Regions from separate parts of the Streptomyces sp. NPDC034086 genome, predicted to be linked through region 3. Evidence: riboswitches for the same ligand, from Rfam matches in the RefSeq annotation. Region 3 holds a riboswitch; each other region holds the start of a gene.

Region 1 (9,518 bases), on a different contig from region 3:
GTCTCCGCCGACGGCAAGGTGCTGTGGCTGTCGGGCCGCTACAACTCCGAGGTCTACGCGATCGACACCGTCACCGGCAAGCAGCTCGCCCGGATCCCCGTCGGCGGCGGCCCCCACGGCCTCGCCGTGTACCCGCAGCCCGGCCGCTACTCCCTGGGCCACACGGGCATCTTCCGCTAGGCCGGGAAACAACGGTGCCCCGGGAGCTCGCACAGCTCCCGGGACACCGTGTCCGTGGGGCCGCCGACGGACGCTGACGGCGCGTCGGCGATGCCGGTACGTTATGCCGCGATCCCGGAGTGTGACAAGCCGTGGAGGGATCCATCAGCTGGAATTAAAGCTTCCGCCTACCCGGTGACCGCTTGCGGCGGCGTGGGCGGCTGCCGCCGGAATCCCCTCCGCGGCCCGGACGGGACCCCGGCAGTGCCCGCGCGCCCGGTGCCGTTACCCTGAGCCGGTCAACAAGCACCGAGAAGGGGTGGACCCAGTGGCTGACATCGAGAGCGCACGGGCGACGTTCGACAAGTTCGACGTGAACGGTGACGGCTTCGTCACGGCCGACGAGTACAGCGCGGCCATGAAGGCGATGGGTGACCACTACGTCACCGCCGCGATCGCGGACTCCGTGATCGCCGCCAAGGACAGCGACGGCGACAAGCTGATGAGCTTCGACGAGTTCTGGGCCTCCCTGAACAAGTAGGCGCGGCGCGTCCGCCTCCGCCCCGCACGCCGGGGCGGGGGCGCGTCAGGCCCCGTCCTGCGGCGGTGCCTGTGCCGAGGCCAGCTCCTCCACCTCGGACAGCGCCTCCTCCAGCCAGCTCAGCCAGAACCCCTCCAGCGCGATGCCGCCGTGCAGCACGAGCCGGCGCAACCGGTCCGCGGCCGCGTCCCGCTCCGGCGGGAAGTCCTTCGCCTCGATGGCCTCGTACGTGGCCAACTGCGCCCGGTGGAGCTCCAGATGGCGGCGCAGCTCCGGTCCGAGCCGCTGCGGACCGACCACCGCCGCCGCCCGGATCCGCAGCAGCAGCGCGTCCCGCACCGGCTTCGGGTCCTGGCTCTCGTCCACCCACCGCGCCAGCTCCGCCCGGCCGTCGGGCAGCACCTCGTACTCCTTCTTCTGCCCGCGCACGGGCACCTCGCTCGGCAGCGCCCGGATCAGCCCGGCCTCCTCCAGCCGCCCCAGCTCCCGGTAGATCTGCTGGTGCGTCGAGGACCAGAAGTAGCCGATCGACCTGTCGAACCGCCGGGTCAGCTCCAGCCCCGACGAGGGCTTCTCCAGCAGTGCGGTCAGGATGGCGTGCGGCAGCGACATGCCGCCATCCTAGGTTTGCGGCGCGGCCGGCGGCGCCGCCGGCCGCCACTCGGCCAGCGCCTCGGGCACCCGGGGCCCGGGCAGGCCCGCCGCCAGCAGGCCGTGCGCGCGCAGGAGGGCCGTCACCGCCGGAGCCCAGGCCTGGCGCAGGCCCGCCGACGCCAGCAGCTCCGGGTCCGAGAGCAGCTCCCCGGCGGGGCCGGTGCGGATCCCGGCCGGGGTCAGCACGGCCGCGTCGTCGGCCCAGCGGACCGCCAGGTCCACGTCGTGGGTGGCCATGACCACCGTGGTGCCGGCCGCGCGCAGCCCCGCGAGGACGTCCAGGAGGCGTTCCTGTCCGTCCGGGTCGAGGCCGGCGGTCGGCTCGTCCAGGATCAGCACCCGCGGGGCCATCGCCACCGCGCCCGCGATCGCCGCGCGCTTGCGCTGCCCGTACGACAGCAGGTGCGTCGGACGGTCCCGCAGGGCGGTGATGTCCAGCGCGGCCAGGGCGGCGTCCACCCGCTCACCGACCTCCGCGGCCGGCAGCCCCAGGTTCATCGGACCGAAGGACACGTCCTGCCCGACGGAGGCGGCGAAGAGCTGGTCGTCCGGGTCCTGCACCACCAGCTGCACCGAGGTCCGCAGCCGGACCAGGCCCTTGCGGTCGTACGCCACCTCCGCGCCGTCGAGGCGCAGCACGCCCGTGCCGGGCCGCAGCCCGCCGCTCAGCAGCCGCATCAGGGTGGTCTTGCCGCTGCCGTTGCGGCCCAGCAGCACCAGCGCCCGGCCCTCGGCGATGGCGAAGTCCACCCCGGACAGCACGGCCGGACCGTCCTCGTACGCGTAACCCGCGCCGACCAGCTCCACCAACGGGGTCACAGCCACAGCTCCTTCAGTACGAGGGTCCCCGCGACCAGGGCGGCCAGCAGGGCGGCGGACCCCGTCAGGAACCGCCAGGACAGTGCCGCGTCGGGTACGAGCACCCGCAGCGCGCCGTCGTAACCGCGCCCCGCCAGCCCCTGCTGGAGCCGGGCGGCGCGGTCGAAGGCCCGGACGAACGAGGTCGCCGCGAGCCCGGCCAGCGAACGCCACACCGCGGCCCGGCTCGTCTGCCCGAGCCGGGCCGCCTGGGCGCGGCGCACCTGGGCCATCGAGTCCAGCAGCAGGAAGCCGATCCGGTACATGACCAGCGCCACGTCCACCACGGGCGCGGGCACCCCGGCCCGCACCAGCCGGGGCAGCACGTCCGAGACCGGCGTGGTGAAGGCGAACAGCAGCACCCCGAGCGAGGCCGCGGAGGTGCGCAGCAGCAGCTCGGCCGCGTGCCGGGGCCCGTCCGGGGCGAGGGCGAGGAAGCCGCCGGGGCCGCCCACCGAGACCAGCAGCGGCAGCGCCCCGGTCACGCAGAAGCCGAGCGGCACCCGGAAGGCCCGCCACAGCTGCCGCCCGGGCACCCCGGCGGGCCCGAGCAGCACGGCCAGGGTCGCCGCGGCGGCCAGCGGCCCGCCGGGCCAGGGCGGCAGGCACACGGCGGTGACGGTGAGCCCCAGCCCCAGCAGGGCCTTCTCCAGGGGGTGGCGGCCCCGCCAGCGGCTGGAGTGGGCCGCCACGTCGATCGGCAGCACCGCCTACGGCTCCGGGGTGGTGCGGGTCCGCCCGGCGGCCCCGGCGTCGGCGAGGGCCTGCGCGGCGCCCTGGCGCCGGCCCCTGCGGACGCCGAAGTAGTAGGCGAGGACGCCCGCACCGAGCGCCGCCTGGAGCGCGAACAGCGCCGACTCGATCTCGGCCGAGGGGGGCTCGTACAGCGGGGAGAACCAGGGCTCGTAGTCCGGCTCCAGCTCCGTGATGGCCGCCTCCGCCTGGCTGTCGGCGCCGGTGAACGGCTCCTCCTTGCCCTCGCCGAGCCCCAGCGCGAGCGGGATCACGGCCAGTGCCGCCACCACGAGCAGCAGCAACATGTTGATCTTCGTGTTCCTGGTCATCAGAGCGCCGCCCCCTGCTCGGTCCGCTTGCCGCCGGTCAGCTTCGTGACCCCGAGGCGGACCAGGTCCGCCGTGCTGGACTGCATCAGCAGCCGCATCACGAGCACCGTCAGCAGGCCCTCGCTCACGGCCAGCGGGAGCTGGGTGACCGCGAAGATGCCGGCGAACTTCTCCAGGGAGCCCAGGAAGCCGCTCGCCGGGTCGGGGAAGGCCAGCGCCAGCTGGACGGAGGTCACGCAGTAGGTGATCAGGTCGGCGAAGAACGCGCCGAAGAAGACGGTCACCATCAGCGGCAGGCCGAACCTGCGCAGCAGCCGGTAGGCGCCGTAGCCCGCCCAGGGCCCGGCGACCGCCATCGAGAACACGTTGGCGCCCAGTGTGGTGAGCCCGCCGTGGGCCAGCAGCAGCGCCTGGAAGAGCAGGGTGATCGTGCCGAGCACCGCCATGACCGGCGGACGGAAGAGGATGGCCCCGAGCCCCGTCCCCGTCGGGTGCGAGCAACTTCCCGTCACAGAAGGGATCTTCAGGGCGGACAGGACGAACGTGAACGCACCGGACGCCCCGAGCAGCAGCGTGCTCTCCGGGTTCGCCTTCACCTCGCGGGTCAGGGCGCGGACCCCGTGGACGACGAAGGGGGCGGACGCGGCGCCCCAGGCGGCCGCGTGCAAAGGGGGCAGGAACCCCTCGGCGATATGCATGAGTTGGGAGACCTCTCCAGCACCTCGTGGATGGACGACGCGCCTCGGCCGGTCTCCTGGCTCACGGGTCATGATGCCCGGACTCCGCCTTCCCGGGCCCGCGCGGTCTCCCGCGCGCGCCCAGTGGCCTACCCGCTGGGGGCGCCTCCCGGACGGTGTCTGGGAGGATCTGGAGCCGGACTTCCCGATTACAGTGGCGAGGGCCGCACCGGTTTTCCACCGGTTTCCCGAACACCAAGGCCCGATGACCCTAGTCGTCCGCACGGACCGTCACAAGCCGGACCCGGAGCCCGGGCCCCCGGCGCCGGCGGCCGCCCCTCCCGCACGCGACGGCGGGCCCGGGACGTCACGCGTCCCGGGCCCGCCGTCCGTACCCGCTCGGGTCAGCAGGTGTTCGGGTGTGCGATGTCCAGCACGAACCGCTCGGGCGAGTGCAGGACGGAGGTGCTGTAGAACGGCTGGGTGTCGAAGGCGGCGCCGAAGGTCACGTACCCCTCGAAGTCGCCGGTCAGGGCGATGCCCTTGAGCTTGCTGAGGTAGATCTTCTGGAGCTTGGGCCCCTGGTAGACGTTCTGCCCCGCGTCGTCGTGGGCGGCGGCGGGGTGCAGCCGGATCTCCAGGAAGTACGTCCCGGCCAGCGGCACGGGCTTGCCGGACCCGTCGTAGACCAGCTGGGACACGGGAGTGACGGTGACCGGAGGGACGTACCCCTCGAGGTCGATCACGATCCGGTCGAACGTGCAGTGCCCGCCCCAGCGCGCGTTGACGACGAGCGGGGTCTGGGTGCGGGTGGAGGTGGTGGCGGCGGAGGCCGGCGACGTGGAGAGCGCGAGCCCGGCGGTGAGCAGGGCGCCCGTGGCCAGGGCCACGATCCGGCGGCGGTGCGGGTGACGCATGATGTCTCCCCGGTTCCGTGAGACGGGGACTGCCTGTCACCTCCTAGGACACCGCCGGGCCGCGCGCGGTTCCACGCGCCGCCCCTCAGGACGCCAGCAGCGTGCTCAGCTGCGCGTCCAGGTCGTAGTGGCGCCGCTCCTGCCCGCGCGGCACCAGCTCCGTCATCCGCCGGCACAGCGCGCGCACGTCCCTGGCGCGGGCGGAGACCACGCAGCCGCGCTCGCCGTTGCTGAAGCCGAGCAGCACGCGCGGCTCCGAGCCGTTCCAGCCGGGCCACACCCGTATGTCGCCCTCGCCGGTGGGCGCGTGCTGCCCGTCGAGCAGCAGCTCGCGCGCGAACACCCAGCGGGCGAGGTGGGCCCCCGCGCCCCGCAGGTCGACGGCCACCTCGTACGGGCGGTCCGTGCGGTAGACGAAGCGGCCGGTCAGGGGGACGGCCAGGGGGGCGGCTTCCAGCCGCAGCGGCAGGAGTCGGTGGTCGGTGATGGTGGCCATCGGCGGTCGCCTCTCGTCGTGCGGGGGCCGTTCCGCGCCCCTCCCCGCACGCTACCGCCGCCCGTGGGCGCCCTCCGGGGCCGAAGGTCCCGAGGGGCCGGGCCGCACGGCCCCCTTTCCGGCCACGGCCCGCTCCCTGCTCCCGACGGAGACCGCTACGGGGTCAGCACTCGATCACGTTGACCGCGAGCCCGCCGCGCGCCGTCTCCTTGTACTTGACCTTCATGTCGGCGCCCGTCTCCTTCATGGTCTTGATGACCTTGTCGAGGGACACCTTGTGGCTGCCGTCCCCGCGCATCGCCATCTTGGCCGCGGTGACGGCCTTGACGGCGGCCATGCCGTTGCGCTCGATGCAGGGGATCTGGACGAGGCCGCCGACCGGGTCGCAGGTCAGGCCGAGGTTGTGCTCCATGCCGATCTCGGCGGCGTTCTCGACCTGCTCGGGGGTGCCGCCCAGGACCTCGGCGAGGGCGCCCGCCGCCATCGAGCAGGCGGAACCGACCTCGCCCTGGCAGCCGACCTCGGCGCCGGAGATCGAGGCGTTCTCCTTGAAGAGCATGCCGATCGCGCCCGCGGCGAGCAGGAAGCGGACCACGCCGTCCTCGTCCGCGCCGGGCACGAAGTTCACGTAGTAGTGCAGGACCGCCGGCAGCACGCCCGCCGCGCCGTTCGTGGGAGCGGTCACCACGCGCCCGCCCGCCGCGTTCTCCTCGTTGACGGCCATCGCGTAGATCGTCGTCCACTCGCTGCGGTGCATCATCGGGTCGCCCTCGGTGCGCAGCTGGCGCGCCGTGGAGGCGGCCCGGCGCTTGACGCGCAGACCGCCCGGCAGGATGCCCTCGCGGGACATGCCGCGCGAGACGCAGGACTGCATGACGCGCCAGATCTCCAGGAGGCCCTCGCGGATCTCCTCCTCCGTGCGCCAGGCCTTCTCGTTCTCGAGCATCAGGGAGGAGATCGACAGGCCGGTCTCGTTGGCCAGGCGCAGCATCTCGTCGCCCGAGCGGAAGGGGTACCTCAGCACCGTGTCGTCGAGCTTGATCCGGTCCTCGCCGACCGCGTCCTCGTCGACGACGAACCCGCCGCCGACCGAGTAGTAGGTCTTCTCCAGCAGCGGGGCGCCGGCGGCGTCGTACGCGAAGAGGGTCATGCCGTTCGCGTGGTAGGGCAGCGAGCGGCGGCGGTGCAGGATCAGCTGGTTCGGCTCGTCGAAGTCGATCTCGTGGGCACCGCCTATCTCCGCACCCAGCAGACGCAGCTTGCCGCTCCTGCGGATGCGCTCCACCTCGTCGTCGGCGCTCTCGACGTCCACCGTGCGGGGGGAGTGGCCCTCCAGGCCGAGCAGGACCGCCTTGGGCGTGCCGTGCCCGTGGCCGGTCGCGCCGAGGGAGCCGAAGAGCTCCGCCCGGACGGAGGCGGTCTGGGCGAGGGCGCCGTCCTTCTTCAGCCGCGTCACGAACATGCGCGCCGCGCGCATCGGACCGACCGTGTGCGAGCTGGAAGGACCGATGCCGATCGAGAAGAGATCGAAAACGGAGATGGCCACTGGCGGACTCCCGGAACCTCCCCGCTGTGACGGGGAAACAACGACCCGTCCAGCTGCCCGCGGGGGTAGCGGGGGCAGCCGACGGATGGGCGGACTTTGCGGAGGTTTGGGCAAAGAGCGCCGGTGGGCGCCCTTGCCCTGCTATAGCAGCGTACGTCGTTCATGCGGGGGTCGGATCCCGCGCCGGGGCGTCGCCCCGAGTGATTTCGGCCTCGGCCGCCCGGGGGACGGGCGTCCGGCCGGGCCGCCGCCGGGCCGGGGCCCGGCGGCGGCCCGGGCCGTGAAAAGGGGCCCGGCCCTGTGCGAGAACACGGCCGGGCCCCCCAGGGCCGCGCCTAGAGCGACGGGTACAGCGGGAACTTCGCGGCCAGGGCCGAGACGCGCGCCTTGAGGGCGGCGGCGTCGTAGTCCGGCTTCAGCGCCTGGGCGATGATCTCGGCGACCTCGGTGAAGGCCTCGGTGTCGAAGCCGCGGGTCGCGAGGGCCGGCGTGCCGATCCGCAGGCCCGAGGTGACCATCGGCGGCCGGGGGTCGTTCGGGATGGCGTTCCGGTTGACCGTGATGCCGACCTCGTGGAGGCGGTCCTCGGCCTGCTGGCCGTCCAGCTCGGAGTCGCGCAGGTCGACCAGGACCAGGTGCACGTCGGTGCCGCCCGTGAGGACGTCCACGCCCACGGCCTTGACGTCGTCCTGCACCAGGCGGGCGGCGAGGATCCTCGCGCCCTCCAGGGTGCGCTCCTGGCGCTCCTTGAACTCCGGCGAGGCCGCGACCTTGAAGGAGACGGCCTTGGCGGCGATCACGTGCTCCAGCGGGCCGCCCTGCTGGCCCGGGAAGACCGCGGAGTTGATCTTCTTGGCCAGCTCCTGCGTCGACAGGATGACACCGCCGCGCGGACCGCCGAGGGTCTTGTGCGTGGTGGTGGTGACGACGTGGGCGTGCGGGACCGGGTTCGGGTGCAGGCCCGCGGCGACCAGACCCGCGAAGTGGGCCATGTCGACCATCAGGTACGCGCCGACCTCGTCCGCGATCCGGCGGAACGCGGCGAAGTCCAGCTGGCGCGGGTAGGCGGACCAGCCGGCGACGATCAGCTGCGGCTTGGACTCCTTGGCGAGGCGCTCGACCTCGGCCATGTCCACCTGGCCGGTCTCGTCGACGTGGTACGGGACCACGTTGTAGAGCTTGCCGGAGAAGTTGATCTTCATGCCGTGGGTCAGGTGACCGCCGTGGGCCAGGTTCAGGCCCATGATCGTGTCGCCCGGCTTCAGCAGCGCGAACATCGCGGCGGCGTTGGCCTGCGCACCCGAGTGCGGCTGGACGTTCGCGGCCTCGGCGCCGAACAGCGCCTTGATGCGGTCGATCGCGATCTGCTCGACCACGTCGACGTGCTCGCAGCCGCCGTAGTAGCGGCGGCCCGGGTAGCCCTCGGCGTACTTGTTGGTCAGGACCGAGCCCTGGGCCTCCATGACGGCGACCGGAGCGAAGTTCTCCGACGCGATCATTTCCAGGGTCGACTGCTGGCGCACGAGCTCGGCGTCGACGGCGGCGGCGACGTCGGGGTCGAGCTCGTGGAGAGGGGTGTTCAGAACGGACATCAGGATCCCCTGGGGTCAGTTACCGGCGGTGAGGGCGGTGTACTCGTCGTAGGAGAGCGCGTCCTTGGGCTCCTCCGACAGGCGCACCTTGAACAGCCAGCCGCCCTCGAAGGGAGCGGAGTTCACCAGGGCGGGGTCGTCCACGACGTCCTGGTTGGACTCGACGACCTCACCGGAGACGGGGGAGTACAGGTCGCTGACCGACTTGGTCGACTCCAGCTCGCCACAGGTCTCGCCCTCGGTGACGGTGGTGCCGGCCGCGGGGAGGTCGGCGTAGACGACGTCACCGAGCGCGTTGGCGGCGAACTCCGTGATGCCGACCGTCGCGATGCCGTCCTCGGTGGCCGACAGCCACTCGTGCTCCTTGGTGTAACGCAGCTGCTGGGGGTTGCTCATGACCTGATTCTCCTGGATGCGGGGAGGTGGATACGAACGGTGGTCTTGCGTGCTGAGACGGTGGAGCCCGGTACGAGGGCTACTTCTGCCGCTTGTAGAAGGGCAGGGCCACGACCTCGTAGGGCTCATGCGTACCGCGAATGTCGACGCCGACGCCGGAGGTGCCGGGCGCGGCGTGCGCCGCGTCGACGTACGCCATCGCGATCGGCTTGCCCAGCGTGGGGGACGGGGCGCCGGAGGTCACCTCGCCGATGACCTCGCCGCCGGCGACCACGGGGAAGCCGGCGCGCGGGACGCGGCGGCCCTCGGCGACCAGACCGACCAGCTTGCGCGGCGGCTTCGTGGCGGCGACCTCGGCGGCGGCCTCCAGGGCGGCGCGGCCGACGAAGTCGCCCTCCTTCTCGAACTTCACGACCCGGCCCAGCCCGGCGTCGAAGGGGGTGAGGGCGGTGGTCAGCTCGTGCCCGTACAGCGGCATGCCCGCCTCCAGGCGCAGCGTGTCGCGGCAGGACAGCCCGGCCGGCACCAGACCGGCGTCCTTGCCCGCCTCGGTCAGCGCCTGCCACAGCTCCACGGCGTGCTCGGGGGAGACGAACAGCTCGAAGCCGTCCTCGCCGG
Region 2 (9,518 bases), on a different contig from region 3:
CTCGGCGACCGCCTCGGGCAGGGCCCGTACCTCGTCCTGTTCCTGCTGCTCCTGCTGGGCCTCACCGCCCTGTGCGACGCCGTGCTCGCCGCCGTCCCGGCCGGGGCCCGCACCGGGTGGCCGTACGGGCCGCTGCTCCGCGACGAGCTGCGCGCCCTGCCCGGCACCGGCTCGGCGATCTGCGCCACCGGGGTCGTCATGGCCCTCGGGGTGGCCGTGGCGGGCCTGTGGGCCCTGCCGGTCTTCTGCGTGCCGCTGCTGCTGACCCAGCTGTCCCTCCACCGCATCACCGCCGTCCGCACCACCTACCGCCAGACCATCACCTCCCTCGCCCGGGCCACCGAGATCGCCGGCTACACCGCCCCCGGGCACGCCCGCCGGGTCGCCGCCCTGAGCCACGAGGTCGGGCGCGAGCTGGGCCTGTCGGAACGGGAGCTCACCGTGCTGGAGTACGCCGCGCTGATGCACGACATCGGCCAGCTCTCGCTGGTCGACCCGGTCCCCGCCGGAGCCACCGCGGAGCTGCCCGCCGCCGAAGCCCGCCGGATCGCCGAGCTGGGCGGTGAGGTGGCGCGCCAGACCGGGGTGCCGGCCGAGGTCGCGGTGATCGTGGAACGCCAGGCGGACCCCTACCGCGAGCAGCCCCTCGCCGCCCGGATCGTGCGCGCGGTCAACGCGTACGACGACCTCGCGGGCGGGAGCCGTCACCCGGGCGGCTCACTGGCCGCTCTCGAACAGCTGCGCCTGGGCACCGGGCGCGACTACCAGCCGGAGGTCGTGGAGTCCCTGGCGAGGGTTCTGGCCAGGGGAGGGCGGGGCGGGGTCGGGGCCGTTCCGCCGGGGTAACCCATGGGTAATGAGCGGCTGTCCGAGCGGGCATGGTTGGATGCAGTAGGAGTGTCCGTGAGGGTGTGCGCAAGGCTGCACCTGTCCCCCAGCCACCGCTGGGGGGTGCCCCCAAGCAGGCGGGAATCGTGAGGATCTTCGGGAAGGTACGGCATCGGCCCTCCGCTTCGTGGCGGCAGGCCACCGACCGCGCGTTCACGCTGATCGGCGACGGTCGGTACGAGGACGCGGGCGCGCTGCTGACCAGGGCTGCGGACCTGGAGCCCTGGCTGTCCGAGTCCTGGTTCAACCTGGCCCTGCTGCACAAGTTCCGGCACGACTGGGAGCAGGCCAGAGCGGCGGGGCTGCGCGCGGTGGCCCTGCTCGACCGGGAGACCGGCGCCCCGGACTGGTGGAACGTCGGGATCGCCGCGACCGCGCTCCAGGACTGGCCGCTGGCCCGCCGGGCCTGGCAGGCGTACGGCCTGAAGGTGCCCGGCGACCCGCACAGCACGGCGGGGACGGGCGAGCCGGTGGGCATGGAGCTCGGCAGCGCCGCCGTACGGCTGTCCCCCGAGGGCGAGGCCGAGGTCGTGTGGGGCCGCAGGCTCGATCCAGCCCGCATGGAGGTCCTGTCCATCCCGCTGCCCTCCTCCGGACGGCGCTGGGGCGAGGTCGTGCTGCACGACGGGGTGCCGCACGGCGAGCGGATCACCGCGGCCGGTCCCTCGTACCCCGTCTTCGACGAGATCGAGCTGTGGGCCCCCTCGCCGGTGCCGACCTGGGTGGTGCTGCTGGAGGCGGCCACCGAGGCCGACCGCGACGCCCTGGAGCAGCTGGCCTCGGACGCCGGCTTCGCCGCCGAGGACTGGTCCTCCTCGGTGCGGCTGCTGTGCCGGACCTGTTCGGAGAGCGAGATGCCGAGCGGCGAGGGCAACGGCGACCACCTGGACCCGCACGACCACAGCGAACCGGGCCACCCCGGTCCGCTCGGCCACCGCACGGCCGGATCCGGCTCCCTGTGGGTGCCCGAGCGCGAATGCGGCATCGCGGCGCCGGCGGGCCTGGTGCGCGGGCTGCTCGACGGCTGGGTCGCCGACAGCCCGGACAGCCGGGAGTGGCGGGATCTCGAGGAAGTCTGCTGACCCAGGGCCGTAGGCTGTACGGGCACACCACGGACTTGAGGGAAGGCGTACGGCGGACATGGCGCAGCAGGAGAACCAGGTGACCCCGATCGACGACGAGGGGTACGTCGTGGACACCGAGGACTGTGAGGCGCGCGAGCTCGCCCACCGCGAGCGCGGTACGTCCCGCCCGATCACGGTGGTCGGCAACCCGGTGCTGCACCGCGAGTGCAAGGACGTCACGGAGTTCGGCGACGAGCTGGCGCAGCTCATCGACGACATGTTCGCCAGCCAGAAGACCGCCGAGGGCGTGGGCCTGGCCGCCAACCAGATCGGCGTCGACGCCAAGGTCTTCGTCTACGACTGCCCGGACGACGACGGCGTGCGCCACACCGGCGTGGTGGTCAACCCGAAGCTCGTCGAGCTGCCGGCCGGCTCCCGCGTCCTGGACGACTCGAACGAGGGCTGCCTGTCGGTCCCGACCGCGTACGCCTCCCTGGCCCGCCCGGACTACGCCGAGGTCACCGGCCAGGACGCCCGGGGCAACCCGATCAAGGTCCGCGGCACCGGCTACTTCGCGCGCTGCCTCCAGCACGAGACCGACCACCTGTACGGGTACCTGTACATCGACCGCCTCTCCAAGCGCGACCGCAAGGACGCGCTGCGCCAGATGGCGGAGAACACCCCGCGCTACGAGATCGTCCCGAACGACTGATCCGGCCGCGCGCCGCACACGGACGAAGGCCCCGCTCCGGAACCGGAGGCGGGGCCCTCGCGCGTGTGGGGGGTGCGGGGCGCGGCCGGCGTCTCCGGATGACACCACCGTCTGCGGACCGCGGCCAGACCCGCCCCTCCGGAATGTCAAGTCATGGGCGGGAACCGGCCGTTGGTCCGGCCGTTGGACCGCCGGTCAGGCCGCGGCGCGAGGTCCCCGGAAGGCGCGGCGGAAGGTGTTCGGGGTGGTGCCCAGGGTCCGCAGGAAGTGGTGGCGCAGGGCTGCCGCGGTCCCGAAGCCGCTGCGGCCCGCGATGGCGTCCACCGTGTCGTCCGTGGCCTCCAGCAACTCCTGCGCCAGCAGCACCCGCTGGCGCAGCACCCACTGGTAGGGGGTCGTCCCCGTCTCCTGGAGGAAGCGCCGGGCGAAGGTCCGGGGTGACATGCGGGCCCGCTCCGCGAGCCGCTCGACGGTGATCTCCTCGTCCAGGTGGCGGGCCATCCACCCGATCACCTCGCCGACGGTGTCACAGGCGGTGCGGGGGAGGGGCCGCCGGATGAACTGGGCCTGCCCGCCGTCGCGGTGGGGCGGTACGACCATCCGGCGGGCGATGGTGTTGGCCACCTCGGCCCCGTGCTCCTGGCGGACCACGTGCAGGCAGGCGTCGATGCCGGAGGCGGTGCCGGCGGCGGTGACCACCGCCCCCTCGTCCACGTAGAGCACGTCCGGGTCGACCCGGGCCGCCGGGTAGCGGCGGGTCAGCGCCGGGGCGTGCATCCAGTGGGTGGTGCAGCGCCGCCCGTCCAGCAGCCCGGCCGCACCGAGCACGAAGGCGCCGGAGCACACGCTGAGCACCCGCGCCCCCCGGCCCACGGCCCGGCGCAGGGCGTCGAGGAAGGGCTCGGGGTAGTCCCGCACCGGCGCCCGCCGGTCGGCGGGCAGGCAGATCAGGTCGGCCTCCTCCAGCCGCTCCAGCCCGTGCGCCGGCGCGATGGCGAAACCGACGTCCGCCATGGACAGCGGCCCGTCCTCGGCCGCGCACACCGCGAAGTCGTACACGGGCAGTCCCTGCTCGCTCCGGTCGATCCCGAAGACCTCGCAGAAGATCCCGAACTCGAAGGGCGCCACTCCGTCGACGAGGGCCACCGCCACGTTCTTCAGCATGGAGCCAGTGTGGCAGTAATTCGCTCTTCCATGACAGTCCTGCCACTGTCCGGTTCCGGCGGTACCGACGATCTTTGAGGCATGAACACGCTCCTCGACTACCTGGTCGTCCTCGCCGTGGCCGCGCTCCTCCTCGCCCCCGTCCTGCCCGGTGCCCTGCACGAGCGCCGCACCGACCGCCGGCTCGCCGCGGCGGCCCGCCCGGGGCCGCCGCGGGCCGGGACCTAGAAGTCCTCGTCCAGGTCGACGGTGCCCTCCACCGCGACCTGGTAGGCCGACGGCCGGCGCTCGAAGAAGTTCGTCAGCTCCTGGACGCCCTGGAGCTCCATGAAGGAGAACGGGTTCTGCGAGCCGTACACCGGCGGGAAGCCGAGGCGGACCAGGCGCTGGTCGGCGACGCACTCCAGGTACGCGCGCATCGACTCGGTGTTCATGCCCGGCAGGCCGTCACCGCACAGGTCGCGGCCGAACTGCAGCTCCGCCTCGACGGCCTCCTTCAGCATGTCGGTGACCTGCTGCTGGAGGGCGTCGTCGAAGAGCTCCGGCTCCTCCTTGCGGACCGTGTCCACGACCTCGAACGCGAAGTTCATGTGCATGGTCTCATCACGGAAGACCCAGTTGGTGCCCGTCGCCAGACCGTGCAGCAGGCCGCGCGAGCGGAACCAGTAGACGTACGCGAAGGCGCCGTAGAAGAACAGGCCCTCGATGCACGCGGCGAAGCAGATCAGGTTCAGCAGGAAACGGCGCCGGTCGGCGGCGGTCTCCAGCCGGTCGATCTTCTCGACCGAGTCCATCCACTTGAAGCAGAACTGCGCCTTCTCGCGGATGGAGGGGATGTTCTCCACCGCGTCGAAGGCCGCCGCGCGGTCGTCGGGGTCGGGCAGGTAGGTGTCGAGCAGCGTCAGGTAGAACTGGACGTGCACGGCCTCCTCGAACAGCTGGCGCGACAGGTACAGGCGCGCCTCCGGGGAGTTGATGTGCTTGTACAGCGTCAGCACCAGGTTGTTCGCGACGATCGAGTCGCCCGTCGCGAAGAACGCCACCAGACGGCCGATCATGTGCTGCTCGGAGGGCGTCAGCTTCGCCAGGTCCGCGACGTCGGAGTGGAGGTCGACCTCCTCCACCGTCCAGGTGTTCTTGATCGCGTCCCGGTAGCGCTCGTAGAAGTCCGGGTAGCGCATCGGACGCAGGGTCAGCTCGAAGCCCGGGTCGAGAAGGTTCTTCTGGTCGTTGGAGCTCATTACTGGCAGGCCTCGCAGGACTCGGGGTTCTCAAGGGAGCAGGCCAGCGCCTCGGCGTCGAGGGCCTGCGGGAGGGGGGTGGCGGCGGCCGGGACGGCGGCGGCGCCGGACGCGGCGCGGGCGATCTTCGTCGCCGGGCGGGAGCGCAGGTAGTACGTGGTCTTCAGACCCTGCTTCCAGGCGTACGCGTACATCGAGCTGAGCTTGCCGATGGTGGGCGTCTCCAGGAACAGGTTGAGCGACTGGCTCTGGTCCAGGTACGGGGTACGGGCCGCCGCCATGTCGATCAGGCCGCGCTGCGGGATCTCCCACGCCGTGCGGTACAGCTCCCGGATCTCCGCCGGGATCCAGCCGAAGCCCTGGACGGAGCCGGAGGAGTCGCGCAGCGCCTCGCGGGTCTGCGCGTCCCACACCCCGAGCTCCTTGAGGTCCTCCACCAGGTAGGCGTTGACCTGCAGGAACTCACCGCTGAGCGTCTCGCGCTTGAAGAGGTTGGAGACCTGCGGCTCGATGCACTCGTACACGCCCGCGATGGAGGCGATCGTCGCGGTCGGGGCGATCGCGAGGAGCAGCGAGTTGCGCATGCCGGTCTTCGCGATCCGGGCGCGCAGGGCGTCCCAGCGCTCGGGCCAGGTGGGCTCGACGCCGTAGTGGTCGGGGTGCAGGACACCCTGGGCGGTACGGGTCTCGGCCCAGGCGGGGAGGGGGCCGCTGCGCTCGGCGAGGTCGCAGGAGGCCTCGTACGCGGCCAGCATGATCCGCTCGGAGATCCGCGTGGACAGGGCCTTCGCCTCGGCGGAGTCGAAGGGCAGGCGCAGCTTGAAGAAGACGTCCTGGAGGCCCATCGCGCCCAGGCCCACCGGACGCCACCTGGCGTTGGAGCGGCCGGCCTGCTCGGTCGGGTAGAAGTTGATGTCGACGACGCGGTCGAGGAAGGTCACGGCCGTGCGGACGGTCTCGTCCAGGCGCTCCCAGTCCATCTCGCCGTCGGCGACGAACGCCCCGAGGTTGACCGAGCCGAGGTTGCAGACGGCGGTCTCGCCGTCGTTGGTGACCTCGATGATCTCGGTGCAGAGGTTGGAGGAGTGGACGACGGTGCCGGGCAGCGCGGTCTGGTTCGCGGTCCGGTTCGAGGCGTCCTTGAAGGTCATCCAGCCCTGGCCGGTCTGCGCGAGGGTGCGCATCATGCGGCCGTACAGGTCGCGGGCCGGCATGGTCTTCTTCGCGAGGCCCGCCGCCTCCGCCTTGAGGTAGGCGGCGTCGAACTCCTCGCCGTACAGGTCCACCAGCTCGGGGACGTCGGCCGGCGAAAACAGCGACCAGTCGGCGTCGGCGTTCACGCGGCGCATGAACTCGTCCGGGATCCAGTGCGCGAGGTTGAGGTTGTGCGTGCGGCGCTGGTCCTCGCCGGTGTTGTCGCGCAGCTCCAGGAACTCCTCGATGTCGGCGTGCCAGGTCTCCAGGTAGACGGCCGCGGCGCCCTTGCGGCGCCCGCCCTGGTTCACGGCGGCGACGGAGGCGTCGAGGGTCTTCAGGAACGGCACGATGCCGTTGGAGTGGCCGTTGGTGCCGCGGATCAGCGAACCGCGGGCGCGGATGCGGGAGTACGAGAGGCCGATGCCGCCGGCGTGCTTGGAGAGGCGGGCCACCTGGTGGTAGCGGTCGTAGATCGAGTCCAGCTCGTCCAGCGGGGAGTCCAGCAGGTAGCAGGAGGACATCTGCGGGTGGCGGGTGCCGGAGTTGAAGAGCGTGGGGGAGGACGGCAGGTAGTCGAGGCGGCTCATCAGCCGGTAGAGGGAGGCCACTTCCTCGACGGCCTGGACGCTCTCGTCCTCGGCGAGGCCGCAGGCCACGCGCAGCATGAAGTACTGCGGGGTCTCGATCACCTGGCGGGTGTGCGGGTGCCGCAGCAGGTAGCGGCTGTGCAGGGTGCGCAGGCCGAAGAAGCCGAACCGGTCGTCCGCGCCGTCGGCGAGCGCGTGCTCGGCCAGGGCGTTCAGCCGGCCGGCGTGCGCGGCGACGAACGCGGCGGTCCGGTCGGCGATCAGGCCCTCGCGGTGGCCGACGGCGACGGACTCGGCGAAGGAGGTGGCGCCCTGGCCGGCGGCCTCGTCGGCCACGGCCAGCGTCAGCAGGCGGGCGGCGAGGCGGGAGTAGGCCGGGTCCTCGGAGATCAGGCCCGCCGCGGCCTCGGTGGCCAGCCCGCGCAGCTCGGCCTCGTCGGCCGCGGAGCTGCGTCCGCGCAGCGCGGCGGCGGCGACCCGGCCGGGGTCGGTGTCGGGGAGGTCGGCGGTCAGCTCGGTGAGAGTACGCAGCAGCGCGGCCCCCGGGCCTTCGGTGGTGTCGCCAGAAACGGACTCGGCGCGCGGTGCGGAAGGCGCGATGGTCACGGCGGGAGCTCTCCCTCGCTCGGCCCGGTCATCGGCGGATCGGGGCAGGGGGAGGCGCGTGCGGGCGCGACGGAATCGCGTACTCACCGCACGGCGTCCACCGGCCCAACCGCGAAGCCCGGACGTGTCGGCACCCGGTTCGGTCGACCCGGGCGCACTGTCGGCAGGTCCTCGGACTTGTCATACCGTTGCGGGACAGTTCCGGATTCACACCGGATTCCCCTGCGGCGACAGCGAGGATGAGCATACATGTGGGGGGCCACCGATGCGCGACCCCCCACATGTTGTGTCGGTGCGGCTACAGCTCCAGACGGTAGGTCAGCAGCGTCAGGGCCGGGAACGGCGACCAGTCGAGCTCCGGAGTGCGGACGAAGCCCAGCCGCTCGTAGATCCGCCGGGCGCCCGGCATGGCCGGCTGGGTGGACAGCACCAGCGCCGTGAGGCCCAGGGCGCGGGCCCGATCGGCGCAGGCCCGTACCAGGGCCTCCCCGACCCCCTGCCGGCGCGCCTCGGGAGCCACCGCGAGCATCCGGAACTCCGCCTCCCGCGGGCCGGCGACGTCCGCGAGCCGGCTCCCGGGGGCGGCGAACGTCACGCCGCCGAGCAGCCGGCCGTCCCGTACGGCGACCAGCACCTCGCCTTCGCCGGCCCGCCCGGCCACGTCGCGCAGCGCGTTCAGGTAGGTGTCGTCCTCGTTCTGGTCGAGCAGCCCGTCACCGCTGTAGGCCGCGCCGGTGATCTCGCCCAGCCGCTCGTACTCGTGCGCCCCGGCGGTTCTGATCTCGAAGTCCATGCCCCCGAGTGTGCGTCACCCGGGCCGGTCGCCGGGAGCCGGTCGTCGCGGGAGGCGGGCCGGACGAGCCGGAGGGCCCCGCCGCCCCCGGTGCGGGACGGCGGGGCCCTCCCCGGGCTGCCCCGGTGCCCTCAGCAGCAGCGGAAGCCCTCCCGGGGGTCCGCCTCGCGGGCGTCGGTACGGGCCCGCTCGAAGGCGCGCCGGGTCAGGACCTCGGCATCCGGGTCGTGCGAGCGGGCGTGCGCCACGTACCGGTCGTACGCGGCCTCGCCGGAGAACTCCCGTACGAAGAACCGGGCCTTCGCCAGCGCCCCGCGCACCCGGTTCACGCGACCGGCTCCCTGGCCGGGCTGCCGCGCCCGTCGAGGCCGGCGGCCGCGAGTTCGGCCTTCTCCTCGGCCGTGGCGATGAGTCCGGCCGGGGCGATGATCTTCGACTCGCTCCAGGGCACCTCGGAGAGGCGGACGGACTCGGGGTGGGCGATGGCCTTGATGCAGGTCCGGGCCGCGTCCGCCAGCACGATGATGATCAGGACCGCGAACAGGGCCGACAGGACCCCGTCGACCGTCGCGTTGGTGACCACGGTGTGCATGTCGTCCATGTTCTTCGCGGGCGGGAGCACCTTCCCGGCGTCGATGCCGGCCTGGTACTTGTCGCGCTGCGCGAAGAAGCCGACCTTCACGTCGTCGGAGAAGACCTTCTGGTAGCTCGCCGTGAGGGTGACGGCCACGTCCCAGGCCAGCGGAACGGCCGTGACCCAGGCCCACTTGAGCCGCCCGGACTTGACCAGCAGCGTGGTGCAGACGGCCAGCGCGACCGCCGCGAGCAGCTGGTTCGCGATGCCGAACAGCGGGAAGAGCTGGTTGATGCCGCCCAGCGGGTCCTTCACGCCGACCCACAGGAAGTAGCCCCAGCCGCCGACCACGACGGCGCTCGCGAGCCACACGCCCGGCTTCCAGCTGACGTTCCTGAAGGACTTGTGGACGTTGCCGAGGGTGTCCTGGAGCATGAACCGGCCGACGCGGGTGCCCGCGTCGACGGTGGTCAGGATGAACAGGGCCTCGAACATGATGGCGAAGTGGTACCAGAAGGCCTTCATCGCGGTGCCGCCGACCACCGCCGAGAAGATCTCCGACATGCCGAGCGCGAAGGTCGGCGCACCGCCCGTACGGGACAGCAGGCTGGCCTCCTCCACGTCCTTGGCGGCCTGCGCGAGGGCGTCCGGGCTGATGGCGAAGCCGAGGCCGGTCACCGCCTCCGAGGCGC
Region 3 (9,518 bases):
CCGTGCATCGCGAGGCGGAGCGGCTCCCGATGACCGGACGTCCTCGGGTGCCGCGACGACGCGGCGGGGTCCGGTGCCGGGCCGCGCGGGTCGGGCACGATCCGGAAGGGACGGCCTGGCACGGCCCGAAGGGGCCCGGCGCGCGCCGCCGGGGCCCTTCGTCCCGTCCGGCCGCGGTGGTCTCATCCGGCGGGCGGCTCCGGCAGGTAGACGATGCTGGGGCCGCCCGTCGTCGGGTGGACCCCGACGCGGGTGCGGACGCCGTAGACCTCCGCCAGCAGGTCCTCGCCGAGCACCTCGGCCGGCGGGCCGGCCGCGACGACCCGGCCGGCCGACAGGACGTACAGGCGGTCGCAGAAGGAGGCGGCGAGGTTGAGGTCGTGGAGGACGAGCAGGGCGGTCGCGGGCAGGGCGCGGACCAGGCCGAGCACCTCCAGCTGGTAGCGGATGTCGAGGTGGTTCGTCGGCTCGTCCAAGGCGAGCAGGCCCGGTTCCTGGACGAGGGCGCGGGCGACGAGCGCGCGCTGGCGCTCACCGCCGGAGAGCTCCTCGAAGCGGCGCTCCGCGCAGGCGGCGCCGCCGACCCTGTCCAGGGCCTCGGCCACGCGGCGCCGGTCCTCCGGGCCGTCCTGCTCCCAGAACCGCTTGTGGGGGCTGCGGCCCATGGCGACGACCTCACGGACCGTCAGCCCGAAGGTGCCGGTGGCGTCCTGCGGGACCACCGCCACCCGCCGGGCGCGCTCCTTGACGCCGAGCGCAGCGGCATCGGCCCCGTCGAGCAGCACCCGGCCGGCGGTGGGCCGCAGGGCTCCGTAGACGCAGCGCAGCAGGGTGGTCTTGCCGCTGCCGTTCGGCCCGACCACGCCGACCGTCTCACCGGGGCGGGCGGTGAGGTCGACTCCGCGCAGCAGGGTGTGCCCGTCGACTTCGTAACGAAGGGCCTCGACGGCGAGTTCCGCCGGTCCGCGCGTCATCCGGCCACCGCCTCGGACCGGCCCGTCCGGCGCAGCATCCACAGGAAGAACGGGCCGCCCAGCAGCGCGGTGACCACCCCGACCGGGACCTCCTGGGGAGCCGCCGCCGTACGGGCGACCAGGTCGGCCAGGACCAGGAAGACCGCGCCGGCCAGCGCGGCGACCGGGAGCAGGGCCCGGTGGCCGGCGCCGACCGCCATCCGGGCGGCGTGGGGGACCATCAGCCCGACGAAGCCGATCGCCCCGCTGTAGGCGACGAGCACCCCGATGACGAGGGACGCGAGCACGAACACCGCCGCCCGGAAGCGTCCGGTGTCCAGGCCGAGCGTGCGGGCGCCCTCCTCCCCCGCGAGCAGCAGGTCCAGCGGCCGGGCCAGGGCGAGGAGCAGGGCGGTGCCGACGAGCAACGCGACGGCCGGCAGGGCGAGTTCCTCCCAGCGGGCGCCGCCGAGGCCGCCCAGGGTCCAGAACAGGGCGGTGCGGATCTGGTCGGGGTGCGCGGACAGCACGAGGACCAGGCTGGTCAGCGCGGACAGGACGTACTGCACGGCGACCCCGGCCAGGATCAGCCGCCCGGTGCTCATGGTGCCGCCGCGCCGGGCCATGGCGTAGACGGCGACGAGCGCCGCCGTCGAGCCCGCGAACGCGGCGGCCGGCAGCCCGAGCCCTCCCGCGAGGCCGGCGGCGCCCGTGCCGGACACGATGACCAGCACCGCCCCCGCCGAGGCTCCGGAGGAGGCCCCGAGGAGGAACGGATCGGCGAGCGGGTTGCGCACGAGGGCCTGGAGCACGGCGCCGGAGACCGCGAGCCCGGCCCCGACGACGGCCCCGAGCAGCACGCGCGGCATGCGCACGTCCCACACGATGGAGGGGAAGGCGCCGGGCCTCCCGGGGCCGCGGAGGACGATGCCGACGACCTCGCCGGGGGCGATCCGTACGGGTCCCAGCGCCAGCCCCGCCACGGCGGCCGCGGCGAGCGCGGCGGCGAGCAGCACCAGGACTCCGGCGGTGCGGCGCCGCCGCACCCGCTCCCCCACGCCCCGGCTCACGCGGCGTCGGGGTGCAGCTGGCGGCCCAGGGACTCGACGGCGTCGGCGACGCGGACGCCGAGCACGGCCGAGGAGAGCGGCAGCACGACGAACCGGCGGTCCCTGACGGCGGGAACCCGCGCGAGCGCCGGATCGTTCACCAGGCGCTGCTTCTTGGCGTCCACGGAGGTGCCGCCGTAGTCGTAGATGAGGATGACCTCGGGGCCGCGCTCGATGACCTTCTCCCACGGCACGTCGCCGAAGGTGTCCTTGAGGTCCGCGAACACGTTCGTGCCCCCGGCCAGGGAGACGATCTCGTTGCCTGTGCCGTGGCCGCCGGAAGTGAAGGCGGAGGCCTCCCCGGAGTCGTAGACGAAGACCGACGGCCGGGGCCTGTCCTTCACCCGGGCGGTGACGGCGTCGACGCGCCGCTGCTCGTCCTGGACGAGGGCCGCGCCGCGCTCGGGCACGCCGAAGGTCCGGGCGACCTCGGTGATCTCGGTCTTCAGCTGTTCGAGTCCGACCGGGCCCTGAGTGCAGTACTCCACGCTCAGCCGCGAGTTGATCCCGGCCCTGGCCAGCCCTTCGCGGTCCCGGCCCTGCCCCTTGTCGAAGGCGCTGGCGTAACCGCCGTACACGAAGTCCGGGTCTGCCCCGAGGAGCACCTCCTTCGAGGGGTACTCCTCGGCCAGCACCTTGATCTTGTCGTAGGCGGGCCGGTAGGCGGGCAGCACGGAGTCGTCGAGGTACGCGGTGCCGGCCATCCGGTCCTGGAGTCCGAGGGCCAGCATGATCTCGGTGGCGTGCTGGTTCATGGTGACGGCGCGCTCTGGCGGCGCCTGATAGGTGGTGCTGACGCCGCAGTTGGTCACGGAGTACGGGAACCCGGGCGCGGCGTGCGCACCGGGCGCGGGCCGCTCCGTCCCGGGCGGACCACCACCGCAGGCGGTGAGCGGCAGGAGGAGGGCGAGCGGCAGGAAGGTGCGCACGGCGGCGCGGACACGCGACATGATGAGGCCTCTCCGGGGGATCCTCGTCCCCGGTCGAAGTGAAGAGGCGGTGCGTCAGTGTCTGACTCCCGGCCGTCGCGCGGACGCGGCGGCCGGTCACAGTGGCGGGACCGCACCGGATTCACACCGGTTTCCTGTCCTGCACCGCCGGGACAACCGTGCCAGTCTGCCAGACGCCCCACAGGCCCCCGGAACGGGTCCCCGCGGACACTTCAGGCGTCCACCCCGTCCGGACCAGGCCGTCCCACGTCTCCTGCAGCCCGAAGCGGTGGTTCTGGAGCGTCTCCACCCACGAGTAGAGGTACTGGTCGAACTCCGCACCGTACGCGCGGAGGAAGGGCAGGGAACCCGCGCGAGCCGGTCCGTCCGGTCACCCTCCCGGCAGATCGCCGCCAGGTAGAAGGAGGTGAGCCAGCCGGCGGCGTGGAGATACCCCTGGGGTCCCCGGCAGCACCGGCTCGACCATGGCCCATAGCTCATCCGGCACGAGCCGCTGCGACAGACAACCACCCATGAAGGATCAATGGATGCCGCCGCCGGCCACCCCCGGCGACGGCGGTGGAGGCGTTGAGCCGGCAGCTCCACCACCTCAGAATGGGTGTATGGCTCCCCTTTCCATCAACCCGCGCTCCTTGAACTCCGACGAGCGCGCAGTACTCGAACACATTTTGTCGGCGGACTTCGTCGGTGCCTCGCAACTACGGAGTCAACTGGACCGCACCGAGGTGACCGGCGTCTGGGGGCCCGATTCCGTGAGCGTTGACCTGCGAGTCCGGGAACCTTGCGAACATGCCGCACTGCCGACAGAACTCGTGCCCGTGGACGCGCACGTCCATGACTCGTCCGGTACTTACGTCGGCGAGATCCTCGTATGGACGGACCGCGGAGCCACGCTTGCGGCCCTGGAGTTCGCCGGGGTCACCGACGAGATGCCCACGTCCCTCCCGGCCGTCGTGGACGGCCGGCTCAGCCGGCCGTCCTGACGGCTGTGCGCGCCCTCGGCACCTACGGCTCCGCAGCGGACGAGATCGCCACGGGAGGCGCCGTCTTAGGAGGTTTTCAGGAGATGCCGTAACACCCACGGGGCCCCAGCGGGTTCCAGCAGGTGTTGCCGGACTCCGCCACACGACGAACGCCCAGGGCGGAGGATGCCTCCGCCCTGGGCGTTCGTCGTTACGGTGCTGCTCACAGACGCAGGGGTAGCAGGATTCGAACCTACGACATCTGGTTTTGGAGACCAGCGCTCTGACCAGCTGAGCTATACCCCTTCGGTGGGAGCAAGCCTGCCATGAAGCGGGCGGAAGATCCAATCCATATTCCGTGTCGCCGGTGGCGGGAGCCGGGCGGGCGGAGGATCGTGGGCGGGGAGGGGGCCGGTACGCGGAGGGAGGAGGAGGCGTGCGCCATCGTGCGGGGCGGCTGCTGGGGCCCCTCCTCGTGCTGCTGCTGGTCGGCGCCGGGCCCGACGGGTCCGGGGAGACCGTGTCCCTCGACGGGGACCGGCCCGGGGAACGGGTGGACGTCACGCTGATCCGGGTCGTCGACCCCGCGGGCCACCTGGACGCGGACCGGCTGGTCGCCGTGGAGCTGCGCCTGGACAACACCGGGACGGTGCCGTACGAGGACTCCCCCGCGCCGGCCGCGCACCTCTTCGACGACGGAGGGCAGCGGTTCACCGGCTCCAGCACCGCGACCGGCGCCGGGCCGAGCCTTCCCGGTGCCCTCACCCTGCCCCCCGGCGGCTCGGCCTCGGGGTTCGTCACCTTCCGACTCCCCCAGGACGCCCGTCTCGCCGCGGTGCAGTTCGCGCTGGACGCGGGGCAGGGCGACGACGTGGGGCACTGGAGCCTGCCCTGAGCGCCATGGTCCCGCGGCGGACAAGCGGCCGGAAGTTACCGCGACGCGTGTAGTGACTTAGCAGGCGTTCGCCAGTAGAACTTGTTCCCACTCCGTCGAGAGTGAGGAACGTCACATGAGTGACAAGAGCCTGAACAACACGGTGTCCAGAGGTATCTCCCGCCGCGGATTCATCGCTGGAACTGGTTCTATTCTCGGAGCGGCCGCCCTCGCGGTCAACACGGCCCCCGCCCATGCCGAACCGGCCATGGCCGCCGCCCCCGCCGCCACGCCCCTCCCCTCCGGTGCGCACGTCCCGGTCCTCGTGGTGGGCACCGGCTACGGCGGATCCGTCGCCGCGCTGCGGCTCGCCCAGGCCGGTGTCCCGGTGCACATGGCCGAGATGGGGATGGCCTGGGACACCCCCGGCACCGACGGGAAGATCTTCGCCAACACCACCAGGCCCGACTACCGTTCGTACTGGCTGCGCACCAGGACCAAGGCGCCGCTCAGCAACTTCCTCGGCTTCCCCATCGACAAGGACGTCCCCCGCCACACGGGCATCCTCGACGCCGAGGAGATGGGCGGGATCACCGTCTACCAGGGCCGTGGCGTCGGCGGCGGCTCGCTGGTCAACGGCGGTATGGCCGTGACCCCCCGGCGGCAGAACTTCGCCGCCGTCCTTCCCTCGGTGGACGCCGAGGAGATGTACCGCACCTACTACCCGCGGGCCAACGCCGGGCTCGGGGTGGGGCTCATCGACCCGGAGTGGTTCGACACGGTCGACTGCTACCAGTACGCCCGCGTCGGCCGCAAGCACGCCCAGCGCGCCGGCTTCCCCTTCGTCTTCGTCCCCGACGTCTACGACTGGGACTACATGAAGCAGGAGGTGGCCGGCACCGTTCCCAGGTCGGCCGTCGACGGGGAGATCCTCTACGGCAACAACGCGGGCAAGAAGTCCCTCCAGCAGACCTATCTGGCCGCCGCCAGGGCGACCGGGAGGGTCACCATCTCGCCCCTGCACCGGGTCACCACCGTCTCCCCCTCGGATGGTGGCGGCTACACGGTCGTCATGGAGCAGCTCGGCACCACCGGGGACGTCGTCGCCACCAAGACGGTCACCGCCGACCGGGTGTTCTTCGCGGCCGGCAGTGTCGGGACCAGCAAGCTGCTCGTCCGGCTGAAGGCCACGGGCGCCCTGCCGCACCTGAACGACGAGGTGGGCAGGGGCTGGGGCGACAACGGGAACGTCATGTGCGGCCGCGCGAACCACATGTGGGACCCCACGGGGAAGGTGCAGGCCTCCATCCCCTGCGGCGGCATCGACAACTGGGACGCGGGCGGCGCCTTCGCCGAGGTGGCGCCGCTGCCGACGGGGATCGAGACGTACGCCTCCTTCTACCTCTCCATCACCAGGAACCCGCACCGCGCGCGGTTCTCGTGGAACGCGGCGGCGGGGAAGGTCGAGCTGGACTGGCAGACGGCCTGGAAGCAGCCGTCCATCGACATGGCCAGGACCATCTTCGACCGGATCAACGCCAAGGAGGGGACGATCTACCGTACCGACCTCTTCGGCACCAACAAGGTCTGGGGCGACCACCTCACGTACCACCCGCTGGGCGGTGCGGTGCTGGACAAGGCCACCGACAACTACGGCCGGCTGCACGGGCACCCGGGCCTGTACGTCATCGACGGAGCGCTGATCCCCGGCAACACCAGCGTCAACCCGTTCGTGACGATCACGGCCCTCGCCGAGCGGAACATCGAGCAGATCATCGCGACGGACCTCTGAGGAGGCCGTCCCCCGGGGCCGTCCGGATCCACCGGGCGGCCCCGGGCCGTGCGGCGGCCGGGGCGTCACCCTTCAGCCGCCCGGCAGCACGCAGACGCTGTCGAGGCCCAGTACGTGGTTGAGCCGGCCGAAGGCGAGCCAGGAGCCGATGCTCATGCTCAGCTCCACGATCTCCAGCTGGCTGTAGTGCGCGGTCATCCGCCCCCAGAACTCCTCGTCGAGGTTGTGGTGGTCCAGGGCGTAGCGCTCGGCGTATTCGGCGGCGAGGCGGGTGCGGTCGTCGAAGGCCTTCGTGGTGCGCCATGCGGTGACGGCGTCGGCGAACTCCTCCTCGACCTTCTGCCCGTCCCGCTCGGTGCGCCAGTCGAGGCAGAAGACGCACCCGTTGATCTGCGCGATGCGCAGCCGGGCCGCCTCGAACTCGCGCAGGCCCAGGGTGGTGTGGGCGTAGACGGAGAGGGAGAAGTTGGCGGCGGCCGTGCCGATGCCGGGGACCATGTCGCCCCAGACGTACTCGATCGGGTGCTGTCCCTCGGGGACGTCGATCCTCATGGCTGTTTCCTTCCGAGTCTGCCGACTGCGGGCCGCAGCGGGACGTCGAGGGCGTCGTAGAGCCCGGGTTCCGCGGCCACGAGCCAGTCGATGGCTCCCACCAGCCGCCCGACGGCGGTGGCGTTGCCGCCCGCCGAGCGGTTGTCGCCCTCGTCGGTGGCCTCGACGGTCACCTCGATGCGCGGGCGGCCCTCGATGACCACCCGGTGGGCTCCGGTGCCGCCGTCGGGCGGGGTGGGCCAGTCGGGGGCGCAGGAGGCGTGGATGCGGGTGACGTGTTCGATGACGATGCGGGGTTCTCCGCCGACGATGCCCTGGACCTCGAAGCGGATGGCGCCCTGGGTCCCCGCCTCGAACGCGCCCATGGACGGGGTGCTCACCGTGGTGTCGAGGGCGCGGCGGTCGGAGGTCTCGCGTATCTCGTCGAGTTCGGCGCCGAGGGCGCGGGCCATCATCCGGATCTGGCCGCCCCAGACCATGGTCGGGACGGAGGGCATGAGCATCATCGGCTCGTAGTCCATCGGGTGGCCCATGCCGACGAGGTGGCGTACGGAGTCCGGCTGGTCGTACGTGGAGTAGTCGAAGATCTCCTGGCAGCGGATCGCGTCGACGGTGGTGCCCAGGCCGCTGAGCAGCAGCGGGAGTACGTCGTTGCCCCAGCCGGGGTCGACGCCCGAGGCGAAGAACGAGCCGCCGCCCGCGGCGATCGCGGCCAGCACCGGGTCCCGGAACTCCGGCGGGGCGCCGCGGTGGTCGTAGAGCGGGTAGAGGGCCGGGCTGACCACGGCCGCGCCGGCCGTGACGGCGCGGGTGATGTCGGCGAGGGCGCCGTCGGGGCGGATGTCGCCGGACGCGGCGTAGACGACGGCGGCCGGGCGGGCGGTGAGCACCGCCTCGACGTCGGCGGTGGCCGCCACCCCCAGCCGGCGGCCGAGTCCGGCGAGTTCGCCGGCGTCCCGGCCGGCCTTGGCGGGGTCGTGGACGATGACCGCCATGAGTTCGAGCGCCGGGTGGGCGTCGACGGCGCGGATCGCCGCGCGGCCGACGTTGCCGGTGCCCCAGACCACCGTGGGAATCATGCGCGGAGGGTAGCGAGGGCGCGCGGAGGTGCCCAGCGTCGTGAAGGAGGTTTTTCGGACGGTCGTGCGCAGGGCGGGGGCAGGGGGCGGGGGCCGGGTGCCGACGCCCCCTTGACCCGAGCTGGTCCAGACCAATACGTTCCCGGGTGGGACGGGCGCCGCCGGTGCAGGGCCGCCAGGTCCCCGCACGGCTCAGGAGCACCACTCCCCGCATCCGCAAAGGAAGCCCATGCGCCCCATGCGTCTCGTGCACCCCATGCGTGCCATGCGCCGCGGCACCTTCGGCCGGCTGGCCGTCGCCGCCTGCTCCCTGACGCTGCTGGCCGCCTTCGCGCCCGCCGCGCCCGCCACGGCCGCCGGAGACCGGGACGGAGCGATCGGGCACGACCGCGCGTACCGCAAGGTCGGCTACTTCACCCAATGGGGCGTCTACGGGCGGGACTTCCAGGTCAAGGACCTCGACACGAGCGGCACGGCCGGAAAACTCACGCACGTCGACTACGCCTTCGGCAACATCGGCGCCGACGGCCGGTGCTTCACCGGCAACGTGCCCGGCGAGGCCGACGCCTGGGCCGACTACGCGCGCCCGCTGGACGCAGCCGGTTCCGTGGACGGCGTGGCCGACACGGCGGAGCAGCCGCTGGCCGGGAACTTCAACCAGTTGAAGGAGCTCAAGGCCAAGCACCCCGGCCTGAAGGTGCTGATCTCGCTGGGCGGCTGGAGCTGGTCCACCCACTTCTCGGACGCGGCCCTCACCCCCGCCTCCCGCGAGGCGCTCGTGCGCTCCTGCGTCGACCTCTACCTCAAGGGCGACCTCCCCCGGGACGGCGCCCGGGGCGGCCCCGGCGCCGCGGCCGGGGTCTTCGACGGCATCGACCTGGACTGGGAGTGGCCGGGCTCGGCGGGCGACACCGACACGGTGTTCCGGCCGGAGGACCGGCGCAACTTCACGGAACTGGTGCGCGAGTTCCGCACCCAGCTCGACGCCTACGGACGCGAGCGGAAGCGCGCGTACGAGCTGACGGCCTTCGTCCCGGCCTCCCCCGCCAAGATCGACGCGGGCTTCGACGTCCGCCGCGTCATGCGCGACCTCGACTTCGTCACGCTCCAGGGCTACGACTTCCACGTGTCCGGGGAGAGGACCACCGCCCAGCAGTCCGCGCTGTACGCCCCGGGCGACTTCAGCGTGGACGCCACCGTGGAGTCGTGGCTGCGGCGCGGGGCGCCCGCGCGCAAGCTGGTGGTCG

Evidence for each region. A riboswitch is a leader RNA that binds a small molecule or an ion and turns the genes downstream of it on or off. The one in region 3 is predicted to bind cobalamin.
Region 1: another riboswitch for cobalamin. It lies ahead of ACZ514_RS08695 (energy-coupling factor ABC transporter permease); the one in region 3 lies ahead of ACZ514_RS03785 (ABC transporter substrate-binding protein).
Region 2: another riboswitch for cobalamin. It lies ahead of ACZ514_RS07725 (ribonucleoside-diphosphate reductase subunit alpha); the one in region 3 lies ahead of ACZ514_RS03785 (ABC transporter substrate-binding protein).

Annotation. Positions count from the first base shown of each region.
Region 1 is NZ_JBVISM010000002.1:716,080-725,597, forward strand. It holds gene ACZ514_RS08665 (YncE family protein) at 1-180, shown strand, start outside; gene ACZ514_RS08670 (EF-hand domain-containing protein) at 488-700, shown strand; gene ACZ514_RS08675 (PadR family transcriptional regulator) at 746-1,312, opposite strand; gene ACZ514_RS08680 (ATP-binding cassette domain-containing protein) at 1,322-2,179, opposite strand; gene cbiQ (cobalt ECF transporter T component CbiQ) at 2,170-2,919, opposite strand; gene ACZ514_RS08690 (energy-coupling factor ABC transporter substrate-binding protein) at 2,923-3,276, opposite strand; gene ACZ514_RS08695 (energy-coupling factor ABC transporter permease) at 3,276-3,974, opposite strand; cobalamin riboswitch at 4,004-4,228, opposite strand; gene ACZ514_RS08700 (AMIN-like domain-containing (lipo)protein) at 4,358-4,870, opposite strand; gene ACZ514_RS08705 (SsgA family sporulation/cell division regulator) at 4,956-5,366, opposite strand; gene ACZ514_RS08710 (L-serine ammonia-lyase) at 5,530-6,912, opposite strand; gene glyA (serine hydroxymethyltransferase) at 7,248-8,504, opposite strand; gene gcvH (glycine cleavage system protein GcvH) at 8,520-8,900, opposite strand; gene gcvT (glycine cleavage system aminomethyltransferase GcvT) at 8,980-9,518, opposite strand, start outside.
Region 2 is NZ_JBVISM010000002.1:494,786-504,303, forward strand. It holds gene ACZ514_RS07695 (HD-GYP domain-containing protein) at 1-846, shown strand, start outside; gene ACZ514_RS07700 (tetratricopeptide repeat protein) at 975-1,970, shown strand; gene def (peptide deformylase) at 2,029-2,664, shown strand; gene ACZ514_RS07710 (helix-turn-helix domain-containing protein) at 2,860-3,828, opposite strand; gene ACZ514_RS07715 (hypothetical protein) at 3,910-4,056, shown strand; gene ACZ514_RS07720 (ribonucleotide-diphosphate reductase subunit beta) at 4,053-5,069, opposite strand; gene ACZ514_RS07725 (ribonucleoside-diphosphate reductase subunit alpha) at 5,069-7,459, opposite strand; adenosylcobalamin-variant (AdoCbl-variant) riboswitch at 7,617-7,693, opposite strand; gene ACZ514_RS07730 (GNAT family N-acetyltransferase) at 7,758-8,252, opposite strand; gene ACZ514_RS07735 (CstA-like transporter-associated (seleno)protein) at 8,384-8,581, opposite strand; gene ACZ514_RS07740 (carbon starvation CstA family protein) at 8,578-9,518, opposite strand, start outside.
Region 3 is NZ_JBVISM010000001.1:833,526-843,043, reverse strand. It holds gene ACZ514_RS03795 (ABC transporter ATP-binding protein) at 183-974, opposite strand; gene ACZ514_RS03790 (FecCD family ABC transporter permease) at 971-2,023, opposite strand; gene ACZ514_RS03785 (ABC transporter substrate-binding protein) at 2,020-3,012, opposite strand; cobalamin riboswitch at 3,048-3,184, opposite strand; gene ACZ514_RS03780 (hypothetical protein) at 3,831-3,995, shown strand; tRNA gene ACZ514_RS03775 (tRNA-Trp) at 4,207-4,280, opposite strand; gene ACZ514_RS03770 (DUF4352 domain-containing protein) at 4,411-4,869, shown strand; gene ACZ514_RS03765 (GMC oxidoreductase) at 4,985-6,640, shown strand; gene ACZ514_RS03760 (carboxymuconolactone decarboxylase family protein) at 6,713-7,192, opposite strand; gene ACZ514_RS03755 (NAD(P)H-dependent amine dehydrogenase family protein) at 7,189-8,271, opposite strand; gene ACZ514_RS03750 (glycoside hydrolase family 18 protein) at 8,537-9,518, shown strand, end outside.